Regions from separate parts of the Azospirillum sp. genome, predicted to be linked through region 1. Evidence: predicted binding sites of a transcription regulator. Region 1 holds the regulator's gene; each other region holds the start of a gene.
The links. The regulator LexA, encoded in region 1, represses DNA repair genes until DNA is damaged. The targets are predictions, from matches to a motif close to ATGTTCTANTTTGGTTC.
Positions count from the first base shown of each region.

Region 2: a site for LexA is predicted at 3,994-4,010, ahead of ACRWK7_RS12960 (S24 family peptidase). Genes of this name have one in related genera too.
Region 3: a site for LexA is predicted at 1,205-1,221, ahead of ACRWK7_RS23480 (ImuA family protein). Genes of this name have one in related genera too.
Region 4: a site for LexA is predicted at 2,755-2,771, ahead of recA (recombinase RecA). Genes of this name have one in related genera too.

Region 1 is NZ_JBOZRT010000105.1:19,552-25,137, reverse strand. It holds gene gltX (glutamate--tRNA ligase) at 1-1,012, opposite strand, end outside; gene ACRWK7_RS23740 (ComEC/Rec2 family competence protein) at 1,118-3,256, shown strand; gene lexA (transcriptional repressor LexA) at 3,377-4,087, opposite strand; gene ACRWK7_RS23730 (molybdopterin molybdotransferase MoeA) at 4,196-5,410, opposite strand; gene moaC (cyclic pyranopterin monophosphate synthase MoaC) at 5,407-5,586, opposite strand, start outside.
Region 2 is NZ_JBOZRT010000054.1:41,887-47,472, reverse strand. It holds gene ACRWK7_RS12990 (trimeric intracellular cation channel family protein) at 1-196, shown strand, start outside; gene ACRWK7_RS12985 (hypothetical protein) at 227-415, opposite strand; gene ACRWK7_RS12980 (branched-chain amino acid aminotransferase) at 555-1,412, shown strand; gene ACRWK7_RS12975 (DMT family transporter) at 1,418-2,356, shown strand; gene ACRWK7_RS12970 (hypothetical protein) at 2,425-2,811, shown strand; gene ACRWK7_RS12965 (hypothetical protein) at 2,910-3,224, opposite strand; gene ACRWK7_RS12960 (S24 family peptidase) at 3,284-3,916, opposite strand; gene ACRWK7_RS12955 (hypothetical protein) at 4,113-4,481, shown strand; gene ACRWK7_RS12950 (hypothetical protein) at 4,550-4,921, shown strand; gene ACRWK7_RS12945 (hypothetical protein) at 4,959-5,408, shown strand; gene ACRWK7_RS12940 (portal protein) at 5,412-5,586, shown strand, end outside.
Region 3 is NZ_JBOZRT010000104.1:86,033-91,618, forward strand. It holds gene ACRWK7_RS23475 (Y-family DNA polymerase) at 1-498, opposite strand, end outside; gene ACRWK7_RS23480 (ImuA family protein) at 386-1,177, opposite strand; gene ACRWK7_RS23485 (hypothetical protein) at 1,566-1,691, opposite strand; gene ACRWK7_RS23490 (DUF6880 family protein) at 2,534-3,928, opposite strand; gene ACRWK7_RS23495 (hypothetical protein) at 3,954-5,204, opposite strand; gene ACRWK7_RS23500 (metallophosphoesterase family protein) at 5,399-5,586, opposite strand, start outside.
Region 4 is NZ_JBOZRT010000099.1:35,256-40,841, reverse strand. It holds gene flhB (flagellar biosynthesis protein FlhB) at 1-54, shown strand, start outside; gene ACRWK7_RS22280 (ATP-binding protein) at 109-2,598, shown strand; gene recA (recombinase RecA) at 2,827-3,909, shown strand; gene alaS (alanine--tRNA ligase) at 4,237-5,586, shown strand, end outside.

The DNA of each region.
Region 1 (5,586 bases):
CGGTGAGCGCGACGCCCAGGTCCGCCTCAAGGCGCGGGGCGATCAGGCCGACCAGCCGGGCGTCGTCGGCTTGGCGCAGGTAGTGCGCGTTCAGGCTCTCCAGCTTGGCGAAGTCGAAGCGCGAGGCGGAGCGGCCGATGCCCTCCAGCGTGAACCACTCGATGGCCTGCTCGGTCGAGATGATCTCGTCATCGCCATGCGCCCAGCCCAGGCGCAGCAGGTAGTTGCGGATCGCCTCCGGCAGGTAGCCCATGTCGCGGTAGGCATCGACGCCCAGCGCGCCGTGCCGCTTCGACAGCTTGGCGCCGTCCGGGCCATGGATGAGGGGGATGTGCGCGAACTCCGGCAGGTCCCAGCCCATGGCCTTGTAGATCTGGATCTGCCGGAAGGTGTTGGTCAGGTGGTCGTCGCCGCGCACCACGTGGGTGACGTTCATGTCGTGGTCGTCCACCACCACGGCCAGCAGGTAGGTCGGCGTGCCGTCGGCGCGCAGCAGGATCAGGTCGTCGAGCTGCTGGTTCTGCACCCGCACCTCGCCCTGCACGTGGTCGTTCAGCACCGTCTCGCCGGTCTGCGGCGCCTTCAGGCGAATCACCGGTGCGACGCCGGCCGGCGCCTCGGACGGGTCGCGATCGCGCCAGCGGCCGTCGTAGCGCATCGGCTGCCCCGCCGCCTTCTGCGCCGCCCGCATCTCCTCCAGCTCCTCGGGGCTGCAGTAGCAGTGGTAGGCCTTGCCCTCGGCCAGCATCCGCTTCGCCACCTCGGCGTGGCGGTCCTTGCGGTCGAACTGCGAGACGGCGTCGCCATCCCAATCCAGACCCAGCCAGGTCAGGCCGTCCAGGATGGCCTCCACCGCCGCCTGCGTGGAGCGCGCGCGGTCGGTGTCCTCGATGCGCAGCAGGAAGGTGCCGCCGTGGTGCTTGGCGAACAGCCAGTTGAACAGCGCCGTGCGGGCACCGCCGATGTGGAGAAAGCCGGTGGGGGAGGGCGCGAAGCGGGTGACGACGCTCATCGGTGACTCAATTCTTCTGTGTGGCGCGTGTACACTGGTGCGGTGGTTTAACACATTCGGCGGCTTCGTGGAGGGGCCTTCCATGCAGCCGTGGTGTGCGGCGCGGTGACCGACGGCCTGTTCGACGACGACTCCCCTCTCGATGCGGCGCCGCCGGTGGAGCGGGGGCCGCTCGGCCGCGCGCTGGCGTGGTTGGGCGAGCGGCTGGGCGAGGAGCGCGACCGCTGGTTCCTGTGGACCCCGGTCGGCACCGGCTGCGGCGTGGCGGCGTACTTCGCGCTGCCGCTGGAACCGCCGGCGTGGGCGGGGGCCGCGGCGGTCGCCATGGCGTTGGCGTTGGCGTGGCCGGCGCGGCGACGGCCGGTCGGGCTGGCGGCGGCGCTGACCCTGCTGGCGCTGGCGGTCGGGTTCGGAGCGGCGCAGCTGCGGACCGCACTGGTGATGGAGCCGATGCTGCGCAAGCCGGTCGGGCCGGCGCTGGTGACCGGCCGCGTCGAGATCATCGAGCGCCTGCCGGACGGCGCCCGGCTGGTCCTGCGCGAGGTCAGCGTCGAGCGGCTGGCGCCGGATGCCACGCCGGGGCGCGTGCGGGTGCGGCTGTCGGGGCGGCTGGCGGTGCCGGAGGCGGGGAGCGTGGTGCGGCTGCGCGCGATGCTCAACCCGCCGCCGGCGCCGCCGGCACCGGGAGCCTTCGATTTCCAGCGCAACGCCTTCTTCGACGGCATCGGCGCCACCGGATTCGCCCTGAGCGGCCCGGAGCCCGTGGAAGCGCCGCCGCCCGGCGCATGGCGGCGGCTGATGACCGCGGTCGAGCGCGTGCGCGAGCGGATCTTCGACGCCTGCCGGGCGGCGCTGCCCACCGCCGAGGCGACCATCGCGGCGGCCTTGCTGAACGGCGAGCAGACCGGCATCCCGAAACCGGTGATGGACGACATGCGGATGAGCGGGCTGGCGCACCTGCTGTCGGTGTCCGGGCTGCACGTGGCGCTGGTCGCCGGGCTGGTGTTCGGGGCGCTGCGCGCGATCCTGGCGCTGGTCGAGCCGTTGGCGCTGCGCTGGCCGATCAAGAAGATCGCCGCGGTCGGCGGCATCCTGGCGGCGGCGGGGTACCTGCTGGCGGTGGGGCCGCAGGTGCCGATGCTGCGCTCGGTGCTGATGACGGCCATGGTGATGGTCGCCATCCTGGCCGACCGCACCACCATGAGCATGCGCGTCATCGCCTTCGCCGGCATGGCGGTGCTGCTGGTGCTGCCGGAGGGCATGCTGGGGCCGAGCTTCCAGATGTCGTTCGGGGCGGTGCTGGCGCTGATCGCGGCGTACGAGGCGATCACGCCGCGGCTGGCGGCGTGGCGGCTGGGGGTGGGGTGGTTCGGTAAGGCGGCGCTGTACTTCCTGGGCATCGCGCTGTCCTCGGTGATCGCCACGCTGGCGACGACGCCGTTCTCGCTGTTCCATTTCCAGCAGGTCGCGCTGTACGGCGTGCTGTCGAACATGCTCGCGGTGCCGGTGACCTCGTTCTGGGTCATGCCCTGGGGCATCCTGACCTACGTGCTGCTGCCGCTGGGCTGGGAGCAGCCGGCGCTGGTCGCCATGGGGTGGGGGGTGAGCGTGGTGATCTGGACCGCGCACGCCACCGCGTCGCTGCCCGGCGCCTCGCTGCTGGTGCCGGCGATGCCGCAGGCGGGGCTGGTCGCCATCGTGCTGGGCGGGCTGTGGCTGGCGCTGTGGAGCGGGCGCTGGCGGCTGTGGGGGCTGCTGCCGGTGCTGGCCGGGCTGGCGTCGCCGGCGCTGACGGAGCGGCCGGACGTGCTTGTGGCGGGCGACGGCAAGCTGCTGGCGGTGCGGGCGGCGGACGGACGGCTCAGCCTGTCCACCGACACCGCGGCGCGCTTCACCGCCACCGCGTGGCTGCGGCGCGACGGCCTGGACACGGCGGCGCCGCCGTGGCCGAAGCCGGGGCGCAGCGCCGACGGGCGGCTGGCCTGCGACGCGCTGGGGTGCGTCTATCGCAAGGACGGCCGCACGGTCGCCCTGTCCCGCAACGCCGAGGCGCAGGCGGAGGACTGCGCGCTGGCCGATGCGATGGTCAGCCTGGAGCCGGCACGGCACTGCCGCGCGCCGGTGGTGGTCGACCTGTGGGCGCTGCGGCGCGGCGGAACGCACGCGCTGTACCTGACGCCGGGCGGCGTGCGGGTGGAGAGCGTGCGCGACCGGCGCGGGCAACGGCCGTGGACCGTGCCCTGACGTCGCCCGGCTTGCGGGCGTCCCGTCTCATGAGGGGGGCGCCGGTCGTGACGGAGGGCGAATGGAACACCGTGAAACACCATGGAACAGTGTGCGGGGGGTGTTCAGTTCGCCCTTCGATCAGTACTTGCGGAACAGCCCCACCAGCTTGCCCTGCACGCGCACCCGGTCGGCGCCGAAGATGCGCGTCTCGTAGGCGGCGTTGGCGGGTTCCAGCGCGATGGTGTTGCCCTTGCGGCGCAGGCGCTTCAGCGTCACCTCGCCGTCGTCCACCAGGGCGACGACGATGGCGCCGTTCTCGGCGGTCTCGCAGCGCTGGATCACCACGGTGTCGCCGTCGAGGATGCCGGCCTCGACCATCGAGTCGCCGGCGACCTCCAGCGCGTAGTGCTCGCCGGACGCCAGCATGGTGGCGGGGACATCCACGGTGTTGGAATTGTCGCGCAGCGCCTCGATCGGCGTGCCGGCGGCGATGCGGCCGTAGAGGGGAAGCTGCACCGTCTCCGCCGCCGCGACGGCGACGTCGCGGCCGGGCAGGGCGCCGGAGAAGTCGCCCTTGATGACGTTGGGCTGGAACTTGGCGCGCGGCGGCCGGGCGCCGCCGCGGGTCTCCAGGCCCTCGGGCAGCTTCAGCACCTCCAGCGCGCGGGCGCGGTGGGGCAGGCGGCGGATGAACCCGCGCTCCTCCAGGCCGGTGATCAGGCGGTGGATGCCCGACTTCGACTTGAGGTTCAGCGCGTCCTTCATCTCGTCGAACGAGGGCGAGACGCCGCCCTGGCTCAGTCGCTCGTTGATGAAGAGCAGCAACTCGTGCTGCTTACGAGTGAGCATATGTGCCTCCCGGCGAGCGCCGCGCTGGATCTTGGGAACAAAAGCAAAACATCCACTAGATGTTCTAGTTTGGTTCCTGGACGGCGTCAAGGGGCGATGCACATCATTTTACAGGTTCAGGCAGCCTTCGGCGAGAGGGATGATGTCCACCCGGTCGCCGGGCTCGGCCGGCGGCGACCCCGGTTCGCGGACGATCAGCGCGTCGGCGCGGGCGAGGCGCGAGGTCATGGCCGTGTCCTGCTTGGCGAACGGCGTGGCGACCGACTCGCCGGCGTCGGTGTAGGCCAGCGTCGCCCGCACGAAATCGGCGCGGGAGTCGCAGGCGGGCAGTGGAGAGGCCAGGCGGGCGACGTGCCGGCGGGTGTCCGGCGCCATGCCCTGGAGCGCCTGGAGCGCCGGCTTGAGGAACAACACGGCGCACACCGCGCCGGACACGGGGTTGCCGGGCAGGCCGAGCAGACGGACGGTGCCGAAGCGGCCGAACATTACCGCCTTGCCGGGCTTCATGGCGACCGAGTCAAACTCCAGCGTTCCGCCGAGGACCCTGCGGACATGGTCGTAGTCGCCCTTGGAGGCGCCGCCGGCGGTCACCAGCAGGTCGAACCCGTCGGCCGCCGCAGCCAGCGCGGCCAGCGACTCCGCGGTGTCGCGGGCGACTCCGAGGTTGCTGGCCACGCCGCCCTGGGTGGTCACCAGCGCGCACAGGCCGAAGGCGTTGGAACTGACGATCTGGCCGGGGCCGAGCGGTTCGCCGGGCAGCCGCACCTCGTCGCCGGTGGCGAGCACGGCGACGCGCGGGCGGCGGTGCACCCTCAGCCAGGGCACGTTGGCGGCGGCGGCCAGCGCCACGTCGCGGCTGGTCAGCCGGCGGCCGGCGGGCAGGACCGCCTCGCCCTCGCTGAAGTCCAGGCCGGCGGGGCGGACGAACTTGCCGGGACGGGGGGAGACCGGGACGCGGACGGTGGCCGCGTCGGCGGTGCAGTCCTCCTGCATCACCACGGCGTCGGCGCCTTCGGGCAGGGGCGCGCCGGTGAAGATGCGGACGGCGTGACCGGCCCCGAGGGCGCCGCCGAAGCCATGCCCGGCGGAGGCCTCGCCAGCACGGGCCAGGGTGACGGGGGACGCGGGCGTGGCGTTGGCGAGGTCGGCGGAGCGCACCGCCCAGCCGTCCATCATCGCCGCGGCGAAGGGCGGCTGCGTCAGGCGGGCGGTCACCGGTTCGGCCAGCACGCGGCCGAGCGCGTCGGTCAGCGCCACCGTCTCGGCCGGCAACGGCCGGCAGGCGGCGAGGATGCGCGCGCGGGCCTCGGCGACGGAGATCATGCGCCGACGGTTCCCCAGTCGCCGCTCTTGCCGCCGGCCTTGTGGACGAGGCGGACCTCGGTGATGGTCATGCCGCGGTCCACCGCCTTGCACATATCGTAGACGGTGAGCGCCGCGACGGAGACGGCGGTCAGCGCCTCCATCTCCACGCCGGTCTGGCCCTTCAGCTTGCAGGT
Region 2 (5,586 bases), on a different contig from region 1:
CAGCGAGGTGCCCCGCGTGCTGCGCGAGGAGATCTACGCCGTCGCGGCGCTGCTGGCGGCGGTCGTCGTCATCGTCGGCACGCGGCTCGGCCTGCCGGAGCTGCCGGTGGCGGTGGCCGGCGCGCTCGCCGCCTTCGTGCTGCGCCTGGTCAGCGTCTGGCGGAACTGGAGCGCGCCGCGGGCACCCTGGTCTTGACCTTTGGGGTCCTGACCTTTGGGGTCCTGATCAACGCTCGGTCGGCACCGACGGCTGGATGTCGCTGCCGGGCGTCGGCGCGTCGCTGAGGCCGGGGCCGGGCGTGGCGAGGTCCGGGTTGTCGGTGGCCGGCCGGCTGCCGGGCGACGGTGCGTCGGTGTTCTTCGGCGGAGCGGGGCGCAGCGGGCGCGGCGACGGGGTCATCGACATCCAACCCATTGGGAAACTCCTCGGACGTTCGGGACGAGACCACTCAACAAGGCAGATGGGCTTTTGGTCGTCGTTGACCGAGTGCGCTGAGGGGGTATCCTCTGTCGACAGGGGTTCGTCACCAAACGTCAAACAATGGGAGGAAGCCATGGCCGGGCACGGCACCGGAGGAGCAGGCGCGCTCACCTACGTCAGGGGCGCCTGGCTGGAGGGCAATCCCGGCCTGATCGGGCCGATGAGCCACGCCATGTGGCTGGCCTCGCTGGTGTTCGACGGCGCCCGCGCCTTCGAGGGGGTGGCCCCGGACCTCGGCCTGCACTGCGCCCGCGCGGTGCGCTCGGCGCAGGCCATGGGGCTGAAGCCGATGCTGACCGCCGGCGAGATCGAGGAGCTGTGCTGGGACGGCATCCGCCGCTTCCCGCGCGAGGCGGCGCTCTACATCCGGCCGATGTTCTGGGCCGAGGACGGTTTCGTCGCGCCCGACCCCGACAGCACGCAGTTCGCGCTGACCATCAACGAGTCGCCGATGCCGTCGGCCGGCGGCTTCACCGCCTGCCTGTCCACCCGCCGCCGCCCGGCGCCGGACATGGCGCCGACCGAGGCCAAGGCCGCCTGCCTGTACCCCAACGCCGGGCTGGCGCTGAAGGAGGCGCAGGAGCGCGGCTTCGACAACGCCGTCATGCGCGACCCCGTCGGCAACGTCGCCGAGTTCGCCACCGCCAACCTGTTCATCACCAAGGACGGCGCGGTGCACACGCCGGTGCCGAACGGCACCTTCCTGAACGGCATCACCCGGCAGCGCGTCATCGGCCTGCTGCGCGGCGCCGGCGTGACGGTGCACGAGCGCACCCTGACCGTTGCCGAGCTGATGGCGGCCGACGAGGTGTTCTCCACCGGCAACTACGCCAAGGTGGTGCCGGTCACCCGCATCGAGGACCGCGACCTGCAGCCCGGCCCGCTCGCCGCCCGCGCCCGCGCCTTGTATTGGGAGTTCGCGCACTCGTGACCCCCATGGTGAGTTCCGAACGCCGGACGCACCTGGACGCCACGGCGGTCGGGTGCATGGTCCTGCTGTGCGCCCTGTGGGGCCTGCAGCAGGTCGCGATCAAGGTCGCCAACGCGGGCGTGTCGCCGATCCTGCAGGGGGGGCTGCGCTCGGCGGGGGCGGTGCTGCTGCTGTGGGGGTGGTCGGCGCTGCGCGGACAGCGGCTGTTCGCCCGCGACGGCGCGCTGCTGCCGGGCGTCGTGGCGGGGCTGCTGTTCGCGGCGGAGTTCCTGCTGATCTACGTCGGGCTGGCCTACACCAGCGCGTCGCGCGGCGTGCTGATCCTCTACACCGCGCCGTTCTGGACCGCCATCGGCCTGCACCTGACGGTGCCGGGCGAGCGGCTGGTCCGCGTCCAGGGTGTCGGGCTGGCCTGCGCCTTCGTCGGCGTCGCGGTGGCCTTCACCGACGCGCTGCGGCTGCCGACGTGGCGGGAGCTGACCGGCGACCTGATGCTCCTGCTCGCCGGCATCCTGTGGGCGGCGACCACGGTGACCATCCGCGCCACCGCGCTGATCCGCGTGCCGGCGGCCAAGACGCTGTTCTACCAGCTCGGCATCTCGGCCCTGGTGCTGCCGCTGGCGTCGCTGGCGGTGGGGGAGCCGGGGATCGTGAATCTGACGCCGGTGGTGGCGGGCAGCCTGCTGTTCCAGACGGTCGTGGTGGCGTTCGCCAGCTACCTGACGTGGTTCTGGCTGATCACCCGTTACCCGGCGTCGCGGCTGTCGGCCTTTTCCTTCCTGACGCCGCTGTTCGGCGTGCTGGCCGGGGGCGTGCTGCTGTCCGAGCCGATCACCCCGGCGCTGGTCGCGGCGCTGGCGCTGGTCGCCGTCGGCATCAACCTGGTGAACCGCAGGACGCCGCCGCTGCGGGTGCCGGAGCCGGCCGGGGCGGGGACGGACTGAACCCAGGCCGGGCTGGCGGCGGGGGGCGTTTTGAGGCACCCTGTGGTGGTATCTCCGAGGGGTGGGCCATGCAGTTCCGTGAACGCCGCCGCGTGATCCAGGTGATCCGCACCACCTACGACCCGGCGCTGAAGCGCGGCCGCTCGACGCTGCTCGGCACGCTGGACAAGGCCGCCCCCGCCATCGGCGAGGAGCTGCGCGCCGCCTGCACGGCCGACGAGCTGGAGGAGGTGAAGCGCTTCCTGGACGGCCGGCGCGCGGTCGGCGCGGATGCCCTGCCCGAGCAGATGCGCAAGGCGGCGGCCTACTTCCGCAGCCACCACGACGCCGCCGCGCTGGCCTTCGCCGCGGAGATCCGCGGCGCCTGGGACGAGTTGAAGGAGGCGATGCGCGACGCGGGGTTCTCCAAGGAGAAGCTGCGCAAGGCGGCGAAGGCGGCGAAGGAGATGGCGTAGGGGCGTTTCGGCGGCGTCTCCTCGCTGGGGCCCCTCCCAACCTCCCCCCACTGCGCGGGGGGAGGAGTCGATCCCCTCCCCCGCGGAGTGGGGGAGGGTCAGGGTGGGGGCCCGACGCGAGTGCGTAAGCCGGTCGCCGTATGCCGATGATGCGCCAGCGTCGCGCACAGCCGCGCCAGCCACGCATCCCCGCTGACCTCGGCAGCCGCCAAAGCCGCCCGCCGCCGCGCCGCGCCCAGCCGCGCGTCCGCCGCCAATCTCTGGTGGAATGCCCACGCCACCTCGCGGCTCAGCGCCTCCGCCCGCGCCCTCCCGCCGAGCGCCGCCACGCGCGCCACCGTGTCCGGCAGCGGCCCGTCGTAGCGGCGGTGGAGGTCGTCGATCCGGTCGGAAAAGGGCAAAGAACGCGCCATGCGGGCCACTGTGGGCCCGCCGGCACATCTGCGTCAAGGAAATTTATCCTAGGAGAATTTTACTGGCTCGCCCACACGATGCGGGCCATCCAGGCCACCTCGTTGCGCGCGAGCGAACGGTCGGGGTGGGCGCGGTTGATGGACATCAGCTCGATCTTGTTGGCGCTCTCGCGCACCAGCTGCTTGGCCATCACCTCGCCGCCCTTGGTGCGCACCACCACGCGGTCGCCGCGGCGGATCTGCGCGGCGGGGGAGACGATCACGGTGTCGCCGTCGCGGTACACCGGTTCCATGCTCTCGCCCGACACCTCCAGCGCGTAGGCGTGCGGGTCGCCCAGGCTGGGGAACAGCAGCTCGTCCCAGCCGGCGCCCACCGGGTAGCCGGCGTCGTCGAAATAGCCGGCGTTGCCCGCCTGCGCGTAGCCGATCACCGGCACCCGCTGCACCGTGCCCGGCCCCGAGGTCTCGCCGATCAGGCTGACGAACTCGCCCAGCGAGGCGCTGGTCGCCTCCAGCACCTTGGCGATGCTCTCGGTGGACGGCCAGCGCAGCTTGCCGTCGCCGGTGGTCCGCTTGCTCTTGTTGAACGTGGTCGGATCGAGGCCCGCGCGCCGCGCCAAGCCCGAAGCGGACAGCCCGTTCTGAGCCGCCAGCCGGTCGATCGCCCGCCAGATGTCCGAATGTTTCAGCATGGGACCATAGTCTCACAAACCGATCTTTCCGTCCCTAGGATCATATTCATAAATTCCTTGACAGAGGAATATAAACCGAACATAAGGGGAACGCCTGTTCCACTCCGCCGCGAGTGGCCGGGTGGGGTGCCCGGTTCCGGCGAATCGGCCTCCGCATCGGCAATCCCACGGTCCGCATTCCCAAGAGGTGTCCTTGATGGCCCGCGCGCGCATTTTCGTTCCCCGCACGACCGACTCGCCCGGCGGCGTCCCCTTCGGCAGCGCCGAGGAGGCGTGGTTCTGGTCGGTCCAGGCGCAGGAGGCGCGGGCCGACGGCGCGCGCTGCACCGCCGGGCTGGGGCTGGTGCCGCGCCCGTGCGAGCCGTTCGACGTGATGCGCGCGGTCGACCGGCTGTACCGCCAGCGCCGGCTGGTGCGCGACCACCTGCACGTGCTGGTGCACTACGGCCGCCGCCTGATGCCGCCCGACCCCGACCGCTTCCGCGAGCAGCGCGCCAGCGTGCTGTGGCGTGAGGCTTTCGACCACATCGGCCCGCTGCTGCGCGACAAGGGCATCGTGCAATGAGGGCCACGCTCGGCCCCCGCCACCGCGAAAGCGGGGGAGGGATGGGGAGGGGGCAAGGGCCGCTGCCCGTGCCATCGCTCACCGCCTGGGTCGTGTTCTGCGGGCAGGCGGAGCTGTGGTGGCTGCGCCTGCTGCGGCCGGGGTTCCGCCATTGCTTCGTGGCGCTGCACGACGGCCGGCACTGGGTGGTGATCGACCCGCTGGCGCCCTTCACCGACGTGGCGGTGCTGGACCTGCCGCCGGCCTACGACCTGCCGGGCTGGTTCCGCGCCCTCGGCATGACCGTGGTGCGGGCGCGCCTGCGCCGGGGGCTCGCCCGGCCGGCGCCGTGGGGGCCCTTCACCTGCGTGGAGGCGGTCAAGCGCGTCCTCGGCCTGCACGCCCCCTTCGTCCTGACCCCGTGGCAGCTCCACCGCCGGCTGACCCGGCCGGGCGGCTGACGCCCCTTCCCCTACGCCCCACCGGGAGATCCCCCGCATGGCCAAGATCTTCTCCGCCCCCCGGCCGCCGGCGCCGCAGCCGGCGCCTCAGCCGGTGTACGTTCCGCCGCCGCAGCCGGTGTACGTTCCGCCGCCGACCCCCGTACCGGCACCCCCGCCGGCTCCGGCCCCGGTGCCGGACCCTCCGCCGCCCGCGCCGCCGCCGGCCCCCGCGCCCCAGCCGCAGCCGGAGCCGCCCTGGTGGGTGACCAACCCGCCGCCTCCGCCGCCGCCGCCGGCCCCGGTGGTCGATCCGCCCGCGGCGACGCCGGCGCCCGCTCCCACGCCGCCCCCGGCCCAGCCGGACCCGGCGGCGGTGGAGAAGGCGGCGGAGGCGGCGATTCAGCGCCGGCCGCGCAGCCGCACCGGCACGGTAGCCACCTCGTGGCGCGGCGTGCTGAACCCGGACGCCGTGGTGCCCGGCCGCAAGCGCCTGCTGGGGGAGTGAGCGATGGCGCGATCCCCCGACCCCAAGGCCGATGCCCCGTCCGCGCTGATCGAGCGTTTCCGCGCCGCCAAGGCGCGCCGCTCGGTCTGGGAGGCGCATTGGCAGGACTGCTACGACTACGCGCTGCCCAACGGCCGGCCGTTCAACCACGCCGGCACGCCCGGAGAGCGGCGCGTCG
Region 3 (5,586 bases), on a different contig from region 1:
CGGTGTACCGGCGACGGCGGCGCGGGCCGTGACTCCCATCTCCGCGAGCCGCCCGACCAAGTCATCGAGCACCTGACGCTCGCCGCCCAGCAGATGGCTGGCGCCGGTGATGTCGATCCACAGACCGTCCGGCGGGTCCACCGCCGCCATCGGGCTGTAGCGGAGCGCCCACACCGCCAGCCGGTGCAAGGCCTCCGCATCAGCATCGGGATCAGCGTCAGCAATCACGAGGTCCGGCACCATCGCCCGAGCGTGCGCGAGTGGAATACCCCGACGCAGGCCGAGCTGGTGGGCTGCCATATCCACCGCCGTGATGACGCGCTGGGCGCCGGTGGAGGCGACGACGTAGGGCTTGTCGGTCGTCTCGTCGGCTGTCTCGTCGGCGTCAGGCGCCGAGCTTGGCCCTGGCTTCCCGTGCCGGTTCCTGGGAGACCGAGCCCTGGCGCGAATCCGATCCGTCGGCCAGGTGGGCAGGTAGACCGAGACGACCCTCCTCATCGCAGCCCTCCATCTCCCAGACACCCGTCCTGCCACCACGGCAGCGCACCAACTCCACCCGCCATCGCATTCGGCCGATCCCCGGCGCTGGCAATGGAGCGGACGGAAGGGCCGAGATCCGCCATCGCGTGACGGCGGCCGTAGGCTGGCCGAACTCGGCGGCCGCAACGGCCGGGCTGCGCCACCGGCGCAGGATGATGGCTGTCACCCCGGAGTGTTCGGCCGCGATCTGCATGCGCCTGGACGCCACCATGGACAGCTTGGCCAGCTCGCCAACCACGGCGGCGAGCCCGCGGTGCCGCAGGCCTTCCTCGACCAGCAGCGGCACCGTCTTCTCATCGGGAGATTCCGCGTAGACGACCCGGTTCGCATTCAAGCCGACCTGGGACAGCGCCGGGGCGAACAGGTCGGGGGCCCGCAGGCACCAGAGCACCGGTCCGGCCATCCGAGCCAGGACGCCCGCCACGAACAGCGTTGCCGCGGCGGCGTGAAGCACCCCCAGATCGCCGCCCTCGACCACCTCATGCACGGTGCCCAGCGCCAGCCCGCCACCGGGCAGGCCGCCGTCGATCTCCGGGAGCCCGAAAGGCAGGACGCGCCCGGCCGTCTTCCCGCCCGTTTCAATCTGGCGGATGCGGCTTCGCAGGTCCTGAAGAGCGGGCGGCGGTTGAGGAGACATGTCCCTTCATACAGGCAAGGCAGGATTATGTTCCCTTTTTGTTCGCCTGAAGCAGGACAGTTGTCAAGGCTGGGGCAGCTTTGCCTGAGCTTTTGCCGATAGAGGGCGTGGAGCGTCTGATCCTTCGTGGACGGGAAGGTGGCCGAATTCCAAGGAAGCGGCAGCGGTGCGGCCGCCGGAACCGGAAGTGGCGGGGTGTCGCGAACACTCCGCACCGCATCCAGGCTGCTGGGCGAGGTTGAGGGAGCCGATAAGGTCATCTCGTCACGGCTGTAGGCGGCACGCGACTCGGAAGCGCCCTCGGTCCGGCTTCCGAAAGGGCCGCCGGTGACCGCTGTGAGACGACCTTGGGATCTTCTTGTAAACGGGACAGCGCGGTCAGCGCTCATCATCTACCAAGGCATCTCACCGCCAAGGCGATCTCGCTCACATCCCGCATGGCGCTGCCGTGGTTGCCTTCGCAGAGGATGGCATCCAGGTCAGCCATCTCGTTGCCGGTCAGGATGTCCAGCACGCCGTGCGTGTCAGGTCCACAATCGACGTAGCCGTCGAGGAACGCGACGCGAGTAGGCTTGAAACCACATCGGGCTCTCCCGGTGGCGCGATCGGGGACGGGCAGCCAGTACCCGATCCTGGCTGACGGGCGGTGCCATGGTCGTCCCCCCGTTACTCCCGAAATCAGAATCACATTATCCGGGGTCGTGTAACACTTTTTCAGAGTTTCTCGTGCCCGCTTCGGCACTCCGCAAATGGTTGAATTCGCCCGGGGAAAGTGATGTCCGGCCACCACTTTTACGAGGCGGAAAGGCGCGCCACCGCGTCAGAAGCTGACGCCTGCTGCGGGCGGCTCAACTCCCTGCTCGGCGGGGAGGGGAGGGCAGCTTCATGAGCACCGATCCGCAGCCATACTGGCATCGGCGTCAACGGATTTCGGTGCAAAAGGTGGACAGATCTGTTGACGGGATCGTGCTCTATGCAGTTGGCTGAAACGGCTCTATCGCCGGAGTTCTACAAAGCACCCTCTCATCAGCTGCCTCCAAAGCTGTTGGAGATCGAGCTGCCAATTTTGCTGTCAAGGCAATGACCTAACAAAGCGGTGCAACACGGATCGTGGTGTCGTGTAACACTTTTCCAGAGCCATGTAACAGCTTCTGCGGCCGGTGTATCACCTCTTCGAAGCCTGCATCGAGTGGCGGATAACCCCCTGGCAGGGCGTTAAGATGCCGGTATCGTACGGTATTTTACCGGTACGATACGGTACGGCAGTCAGACGCCCTCTGGGCAACCGCTGGAGGGTCTCAGCCGAGCAGCTCGACGGCACCGATTCGATCGCTGGCAGGTGCGGGGGACGTCCTCTCAGCGACCCTTCCAGTTTAGTCCCGCGGTCTTCATCCTGTCCCAGAACGCCCGTTTCTGCCGGTGGCTCGCCACCACCTGCTCGCGGTAGGCATCCTGGGGCGGGTGTCCGAGCCAGTCGTCGACGCCGGGGACCAACCGTTCCCCCGCGGCCAGGTCGCGGACAGCATGCTCGTATTGCGTGGACTGCGCCCGTGCCAGGACGGCGTCGGCCATGCTGCGGTAGAGCAGGACGGCGGCGAGGGGATGGGCGGTCCCTAGCGCCTGGGCGGCGCTGCGCAGTCCGCTGTACAGGTCGCCGTTCAGCTCGCCGATGCGGGTCAGCACCAGGTCCGACGCTGCATCCAGGTCCAGGCCGATCAGCAGGTTGAGCGCGGCATGCGGTTCGCGGTGCTGACGGGCCAGCGTCACGGCCGCCGACCGCACCCCGTCGTGTTCGCCCTCCGGCAGATGAGCGAGGTATGCGCGGAGGATGTGCTCGGACAGGCTGCCGGTGAACATCCTCCAGCGCACCGCCTGGGCGTCCTCGTGACGGCCCAGCAGGTCCAGGAGACGAACACGAAGATCATCGATCTCCCATTGCCGGTGCGCCGGGACATCCGCCTGCTCGACTCGTGCCAAGGCTTCGGCCGCACGCCCCGCTTCGATGAGGCGTTCGCAGATGTCCTTGAGGGCGAGGCTCTCGGTCCCGGCGAGGCGGTGTGCGGCGATGAAGCCGTCGACATCGCCGCGGGCGTCGGCGATCTGCTGAAGCCCTCGGGTCAAAGGCCACGTCCGAGTCTCCTCGTCCTGGGTCCGGCAACGCTCCAAGTCATCGCGGATCAGGCGCTCCAGTTCGTCCAATCCCCCTGACCCCAACGCTTCCTTGAAGGCGGTGACGACACCACCGTGAACGCCGTAGTTGTCCTTGATGAAGATGGCGAAGACCTCGTGGGCCAACTGCACCCGGTCGCGGTCGGGCACCGCTGCCCATGCTGCACCGAGGTCGTCGACGGCTTGCTTGAGCACGTCGCCGATCAGGCCGTCGGAATCGTCGGAGCGGTCGAACACCGCGGCGTCGAGCCGGATGAAGCGACCGAGCAGCTCGGCAGCCGCCGAGGGACGTTCCGGGAGGAGGTCCCGGACAATGGCTTCGCGGATCCGATCAAGGTCGGCAGCCAGCGATGAGCTCTCGCGGTAGCCGTAGAACCGGCGATCAGATTTGATCCTCTGGATTTCCTCGGACAAGGCCTGTGCCAGTCGGTCGCCGCTGCCCCGTGACGCCAGGGCAAGACGGAGAGCCTGATGCAGGCCCGGGTCTTGGTAGGCATGCTCGACGAGGATCTCCGCCAGCCGCCGAGCACCGAGACCCTCGGCGGCCTCTACAGTGATCTCGATCTCCTCGTTGTCGGCCATCCCATCACCTCCTGCTGCCCGCGGCTCAGCACCCGGCCAACCGCGTCAGCGTGCCGCGTTCCAGAACAGCATCCAACGCTGCGCGCATGTGCTCGCGCCCTGGCGAACATGGTCCGGTCATAAGGGCTCGTATCTGTTCTCGAGCCCAGTCCTCACGGCCGATCCGTGCCGCCGCGGTCATCAGGTGGCCGACCGCCGCGTGCAGGTCGGTGACGCTGGGATCGTACCCGCCACCGGCGAGAAGGCTGCGCAAAGCGCTCAGCGCGACCTGGACGGCAAAATCCGGTTTCCGTTCCGCGTTGTCCCGGGCGGCGCGGATCAAGGTCCCCGGTTCGGCACTTGGAGCGGCCGCACACTCCAGCGCGATGTCGAGGAAACCAGCATCCTTGGCAGCAGCGAACCACTTTCCTGCATCGCCCCGGCTCTGAATGAGGTCGAGGAGGATCTGGCGCTTATCGCGGTCGGGATAGCGTCGCGCGGTGTCCCGGAAGATCGCGAGATAGGTTGTCCCGGCCCCAGTGCGCAGTCCATAGCGCCGGTAGGCTTCATCGACCTGCCCCGACCGAAGCAGGAGCGATTCGCAAAACCGATCGATGCCCCGCTCGTCGTAGCTGCGGAGCTTCGGGTCCCGGCAGCCTTCAGCGTAGGCGATGGCCGCGTCGAGTAACCCCTGGCGTGCCAGAGCCTCGGCGCCGAACCGGTGGTCCGACCAGAAGCGGCGGCGGGAAGCGCCGAGCAGATCCATGAGGTCATCGTATCGGCCGACCTCGAGCAGACAGGACAAGCCGATGGTTCCGCCGACGACGTAGCCGCCGGGCGTGCTGCTGGACCAGACCCGCCGCAGGGACGGTAGCAGAAGGTCGGCGTACTCGTTCATGAGTTCCGGATAGACGGCGATCTCTCCCCAGCGCTCCTCCACGGGAAACAGGTATTGGACACCGTCGTCGAGCACGGCTTGGTACAGGCGCTCCAGCCATTTGGTGCGCGTTTTCGGATCGGCCGGTGCGGCAATCAGGATCGGGATCACCTCGTCGAGTGCCTGGTGGACGGCGCTGCCCAGCGCGCCCGACGAGGTGTCGATCTGTTCGAAAGCGGGCCAGAGCCGTTCCATGAGCGCGAGAGCGCCTTCCCCGGCCGTCAACGGATCGATCTTGCTGACGGTCCGGATTTCGGACACGGCCTCCTTCAGCCGCGCGATGGCGGCCTGCGACCCACGCCATCCGAAAGCGCGTGCTCGGAGCTTCGTCTTGAACGCCCACTTCTGGCCGCCAGCCATGCCGTCCCACCTGTCGTTCCTGACGCTCCTCGGCCGCCATCTCGGCGCTGCTGGCAGGCACCGGCAACAGGATTTCAGCGATGCCTTCCGCGTGCCGACCTGCGCCCGTCGGTGGCGCACGGAACGACCGTAGCATCGGCGGCCGTGAGCGGAAAGCGAAGGGGCTCGCACGACCAGTCCGGGAGCTCAGCGGGTCAAAGCTCCAGAACCCAAGGCTCGGCCATGGCCAAGCCGCGCACCCGGCAACCGCCCGACAGTTCCGCTTCGTAGGCGTAGTGATGGTGCCCATGGACGACGAGGCGCGCGCCGCACGCCGCGGCAGCCTGATCGATTCCGGCAAAGCCGGATCGGTGAGTGGTCGGCGCCTCATGGGTCACCAGCA
Region 4 (5,586 bases), on a different contig from region 1:
GCGGAACTCATCACCTATGTTTTCAAGTTGAAGGGGCGTTCGGTCGGGGGCTGACGGACGCTGCCGGCGAACCGTTGCGGGTAATCTCGGGTGAACGAAGCATCGTCCATGGTGGAGGGGGCTCCGGGTCCGGCGCGCGGCCGGGGCGGGGCCGCGCCGGGGGCGCTCCTGGCCGCCGCCATGCAGCTGGCCGCCATCGGCGGTCTGGCGGCGATGGCGGCCGGGCTGGCGCTCGACCAGGAGGCGCTGGCCTGGGCCGGCACCGCGCTGGCGACGGCCGGCATCGTGGCGCTGGGCGTGCGCGTCGCCCGCCTGCGCCGCCGCGTCGCGCACGACGAGGCGCTGCTGACCGGCGCGCTGGAGGGGCTGGGCAGCGGCCAGCTGGTGACCGACGCCGCCGGCGGCACCGTGTTCGTCAACAGCGCCTTCCGCACCCTGGTCGACGCCGCCCCCGGCGAGGCGCCCCTGCAGGCGCTGGAACGCCAGCTCGGCTCCGACCCCGACAGCCTGTCCGAGTTCACCCGCGTGCGCGAGCGCGCCCGCGCCGGCGTCCCCGCGGCGGCCGAGCTGACCGTGCTGCGCGAGGGGCGCAGCCCGGAATGGCGCCGCGTCCAGGCGCAGCCGATCTCCGACTTTCCCGGCGCCGTGCACTGGCGCGTCGAGGACATCACCGCGCGCCGGGAGCTCGAGCACGTCATGCTGCGCGAGCAGGCCAAGCTCGTGGATTTCATGGACCACGCGCCGGTCGGCTTCTTCTCGGTGGACCAGGACGGCATCTTCCTGTTCGTCAACGCCACGCTGGCCAAGTGGCTGGGCTGCACCCCGCGCGATCTGGTGGACGCCGGCCGCACCCTGCACGACGTGCTGGCCAGCCCGCCGCGCAACGCCAAGCCCTACGACCTGTTCGACGGCGGCGGCCTCGAGCAGCGCGGCGAGCTGACCATGCGCGGCCTGCAGGGCCGGCGCTTCCAGGCATCGGCGGCGCAGACGGTGGTGGTGTCGGACGACGGCAGGACGGTGCACACCCGCTCCGTGATCCGCGACCTGACGCCGGAGCGCGAGTGGCAGGAGGCCCTGCGCCTGTCCGAGCAGCGCTTCCAGCGCTTCTTCGAGGACGCGCCGGTGGGCATCGCGCTGCTCAACGAGGCGGGCGTCCTGTCGGAGTGCAACCACGCCTTCCTGGCGCTGATCGGCGCCGAGGGGCCGCAGGTGATCGGCCGTCCCTTCGCCGACCTGATCGAGCCGAAGGAGCGCGACATGGTGGCCGAGCGGCTGACCAGCGTGGTCCGCGGCCACGACCCGGACGCACCGCTGGAGGTGCGCATGACGGCCGGCCGCGACCTCGTGGTGCAGCTCTACGCGCGGCGCCTCGGCGGGGTGGGCAGCGAGGGCGGCGCCGGCCTGATCCTGCACTTCATCGACATGACGGAGCGCAAGAACCTGGAGGCGCAGTTCGCCCAGAGCCAGAAGATGCAGGCGGTCGGCCAGCTGGCGGGCGGCGTGGCGCACGACTTCAACAACCTGCTGACCGCGATGATCGGCTTCTGCGACCTGCTGCTGCTGCGCCACAAGCCCGGCGACCAGTCGTTCAGCGACATCATGCAGATCAAGCAGAACGCCAACCGCGCCGCCAACCTTGTCCGCCAGCTCCTCGCCTTCTCGCGCCAGCAGACCCTGCAGCCGCGCATCCTCAACGTCACCGACGTGCTGGCCGAGCTGTCGAACCTGCTGCGCCGCCTGATCGGCGAGAACATCGAGCTGCGCATGCTGCACGGCCGCGACCTCGGCCTCATCAAGGTGGATCAGAACCAGCTGGAGCAGGTGATCATCAACCTCGTGGTCAACGCCCGCGACGCCATGCCCGGCGGCGGCAAGCTGACCGTCGCCACCTCCAACTACACCGTCACCACGCCGGAACGCCGCGAGCACGAGATCATCCCGGCCGGCGAGTACGTCTCCATCGACGTCATCGACACCGGCCACGGCATCCCCAAGGAGAACCTGCAGCGCATCTTCGAGCCGTTCTTCTCCACCAAGGAGGTCGGCTCCGGCACTGGCCTGGGGCTGTCCACGGTGTACGGCATCGTGCGGCAGACCGGCGGCTTCATCTTCGTCGATTCGGCGCCGGGCGAGGGGGCCAAGTTCTCCATCCTGCTGCCGCGCCACCAGGGCGAGTCGAAGCCCGTCGAGGCCGAGCCGCGCGAGCGCCGCGGCAGCGACCTCACCGGCTCCGGCACCATCCTGCTGGTCGAGGACGAGGACGCGGTGCGCGTGTTCTCCGCCCGCGCGCTGCGCAACAAGGGCTATCAGGTCGTCGAGGCCAAGAACGGCGAGGCCGCCATGCAGCTCCTGACCACGGAGGGGGCGAAGGTGGACCTGCTGATCACCGACGTGGTGATGCCGCAGATGGACGGTCCGACGCTGGCCCGCAACGTGCGCAAGATGCGCCCGGACATGAAGGTGATCTTCATCTCCGGCTACGCCGAGGACCGCTTCAAGGACGAACTGGACGGCGGCGACAACGCCGCGCACTTCCTGCCCAAGCCGTTCTCACTGAAGCAGCTGGCGTCCAAGGTCAAAGAGGTGATCAAGGGGTAGAAACCCTCTCCCGCCCCGGGAGAGGGTGGCGCCGCAGGCGCCGGGTGAGGGTGCAGGCAAGGATCCTGGCGCGACCCCACGCCACATTGACATTCTCACACGAACAATCTCCCCTCGGAAAACGAGAACGTTCCGTGAAAACGCCCTTGCGAATGGGAACAAAGAGAGTACATTAGCCCCTGCACCCCAGCCAGATGACCGTGTTGAACTGAGGAAGGGAAACGGGCAATGTCGTCGTCCGCACAGCTCCGATTGGTGGAAAAGGACTCCATGGACAAGCAGAAGGCCCTGGACGCCGCGCTGAGCCAGATCGAGCGCGCCTTCGGCAAGGGCTCGATCATGAAGCTCGGGGCGCGTGAGGCGATGGTCGAGACGGAGGTGATCTCCACCGGCTCGCTCGGCCTCGACATCGCTCTCGGCATCGGCGGCCTGCCGCGCGGCCGCATCATCGAGATCTACGGCCCGGAAAGCTCGGGCAAGACCACGCTGGCGTTGCACGCCATCGCCCAGGCCCAGAAGAACGGCGGCACCTGCGCCTTCGTGGACGCGGAGCACGCGCTCGACCCGACCTACGCGCGCAAGCTGGGCGTGAACGTCGATGAGCTGCTGATCTCGCAGCCCGACGCCGGCGAGCAGGCGCTGGAGATCGCCGACACGCTGGTGCGCTCCGGCGCTATCGACGTGCTGGTGGTCGATTCGGTGGCGGCCCTGGTGCCGCGCGCCGAGCTGGAGGGCGAGATGGGTGACAGCCACGTCGGCCTGCACGCCCGCCTGATGAGCCAGGCGCTGCGCAAGCTGACCGGCTCGATCAGCAAGTCGCGCTGTCTGGTGATCTTCATCAACCAGATCCGCCTGAAGATCGGCGTGATGTTCGGCAACCCGGAGACCACGACGGGCGGCAACGCGCTGAAGTTCTACGCCTCGGTCCGCCTGGACATCCGCCGCATCGGCGCGATCAAGGACCGCGAGACGGTGGTCGGCAACCAGACCCGCGTCAAGGTGGTGAAGAACAAAATGGCCCCGCCGTTCCGCGTGGTCGAGTTCGACATCATGTACGGCGAGGGCGTGTCGAAGGTGGGCGAGTTGCTCGACCTCGGCATCCAGGCCGGCGTGGTCGAGAAGTCGGGCGCGTGGTTCAGCTACGACGGCACCCGCATCGGCCAGGGCCGCGAGAACGCCAAGACCTATCTCCGTAACAACCCCGACACGGCGAAGTCCATCGAGGACAAGATCCGCGGCAACGCCGGCCTTGTCGCCGACGCCATGATGGGGACGCCGGAGACCGACGGCGACGCCGCGACGCCGGAGTGATGGGCGAGGAGCCTTGCCCCTCGCGCTCCCCACCAAGGGCCGCGAGGCCCTTGGATCCCGGGACAAGAAGGCGCTGCCCCAAAGGCGGCGCCTTTTTTATTCCCTCTCCCGCCCCGGGAGAGGGAGGGGCCCACGCGAAGCGTGGGAGGGTGAGGGTTGCTTCAAGGATCTCAGGGCGCATGCAACCAACCCCCTCCGGCCGTTTCATGGCGTTTCACGGCGTCCCATCCGCCGCTGGCCTTGTGTGGACAGCCACCCCAAGTCACGTTAAAAGCACCCGTTCGGCCTAATTTCGGCCCGATCCGCGCACCGGAGCCTGACGATCCCATGCAGACCGCCAACGACATCCGCACCACGTTCCTGGACTACTTCGCCAAGCACGGCCACCAGAAGGTGGACTCGTCGCCGCTGGTGCCGCGCAACGACCCGACGTTGATGTTCACCAACGCCGGCATGGTGCAGTTCAAGAACGTGTTCACGGGTGCCGAGTCCCGTCCGTACAAGCGCGCCGCCACCTCGCAGAAGTGCGTGCGCGCCGGCGGCAAGCACAACGACCTGGACAACGTCGGCTACACGGCGCGCCACCACACCTTCTTCGAGATGCTCGGCAACTTCTCGTTCGGCGACTACTTCAAGGAAGGCGCCATCGAGATGGCCTGGGGGCTGATCACCAAGGAGTTCGGCCTGCCCGCCGACAAGCTGATGGTGACGGTCCACACCTCGGACGAGGACGCCGCCACGCTGTGGCGCAAGATCGCCGGCCTGCCGGACGAGAAGATCATCCGCATCCCGACCGACGACAATTTCTGGCGCATGGGCGACACCGGTCCGTGCGGCCCGTGCTCGGAGATCTTCTTCGACCACGGCCCGCAGGTGCAGGGCGGCCCGCCGGGCTCCGAGGACCAGGACGGCGACCGCTTCATCGAGATCTGGAACCTCGTGTTCATGCAGTACGAGCAGCTGGGGCCGGACAACCTCGTCCCGCTGCCCCGGCCCTCGATCGACACCGGCATGGGCCTGGAGCGTCTCGCGGCCGTCCTCCAGGGCAAGCACGACAACTACGACATCGACCTGATGCGGGCGCTGATCGTCGCCTCGGCCGAGGCGACCAAGACCTCGCCGGACGGCGCGCAGGCGGTGTCGCACCGGGTGATCGCCGACCACCTGCGCTCCACCTCCTTCCTGATCGCCGACGGCGTGCTGCCGTCGAACGAGGGCCGCGGCTACGTGCTGCGCCGCATCATGCGCCGCGCCATGCGCCACGCCCACATGCTGGGTGCGCGCGAGCCGCTGATGCACCGCCTCGTCCCGGCGCTGGTCCAGCAGATGGGCGACGCCTATCCGGAGCTGGTGCGCGCCCGCGCGCTGATCGTCGAGACCCTCAAGCTTGAGGAGACCCGCTTCAAGCAGACCCTCGAGCGCGGCCTGAAGCTGCTGGAAGAGGAGGAGGGCCGGCTCGACGGCAACGCAGCACTTCCCGGCGACGTGGCGTTCAAGCTGTACGACACCTATGGGTTTCCGCTGGACCTGACGCAGGACGTGCTGCGCGCCAAGGGGCGCCCGGTGGACGAGGCCGGCTTCAAGGCCGCCATGGACGAGCAGCGCCGCAAGGCCCGCGAGTCCTGGTCCGGCTCCGGCGAGGCGGCCACCGAGAAGCTGTGGTTCGAGCTCAAGGAC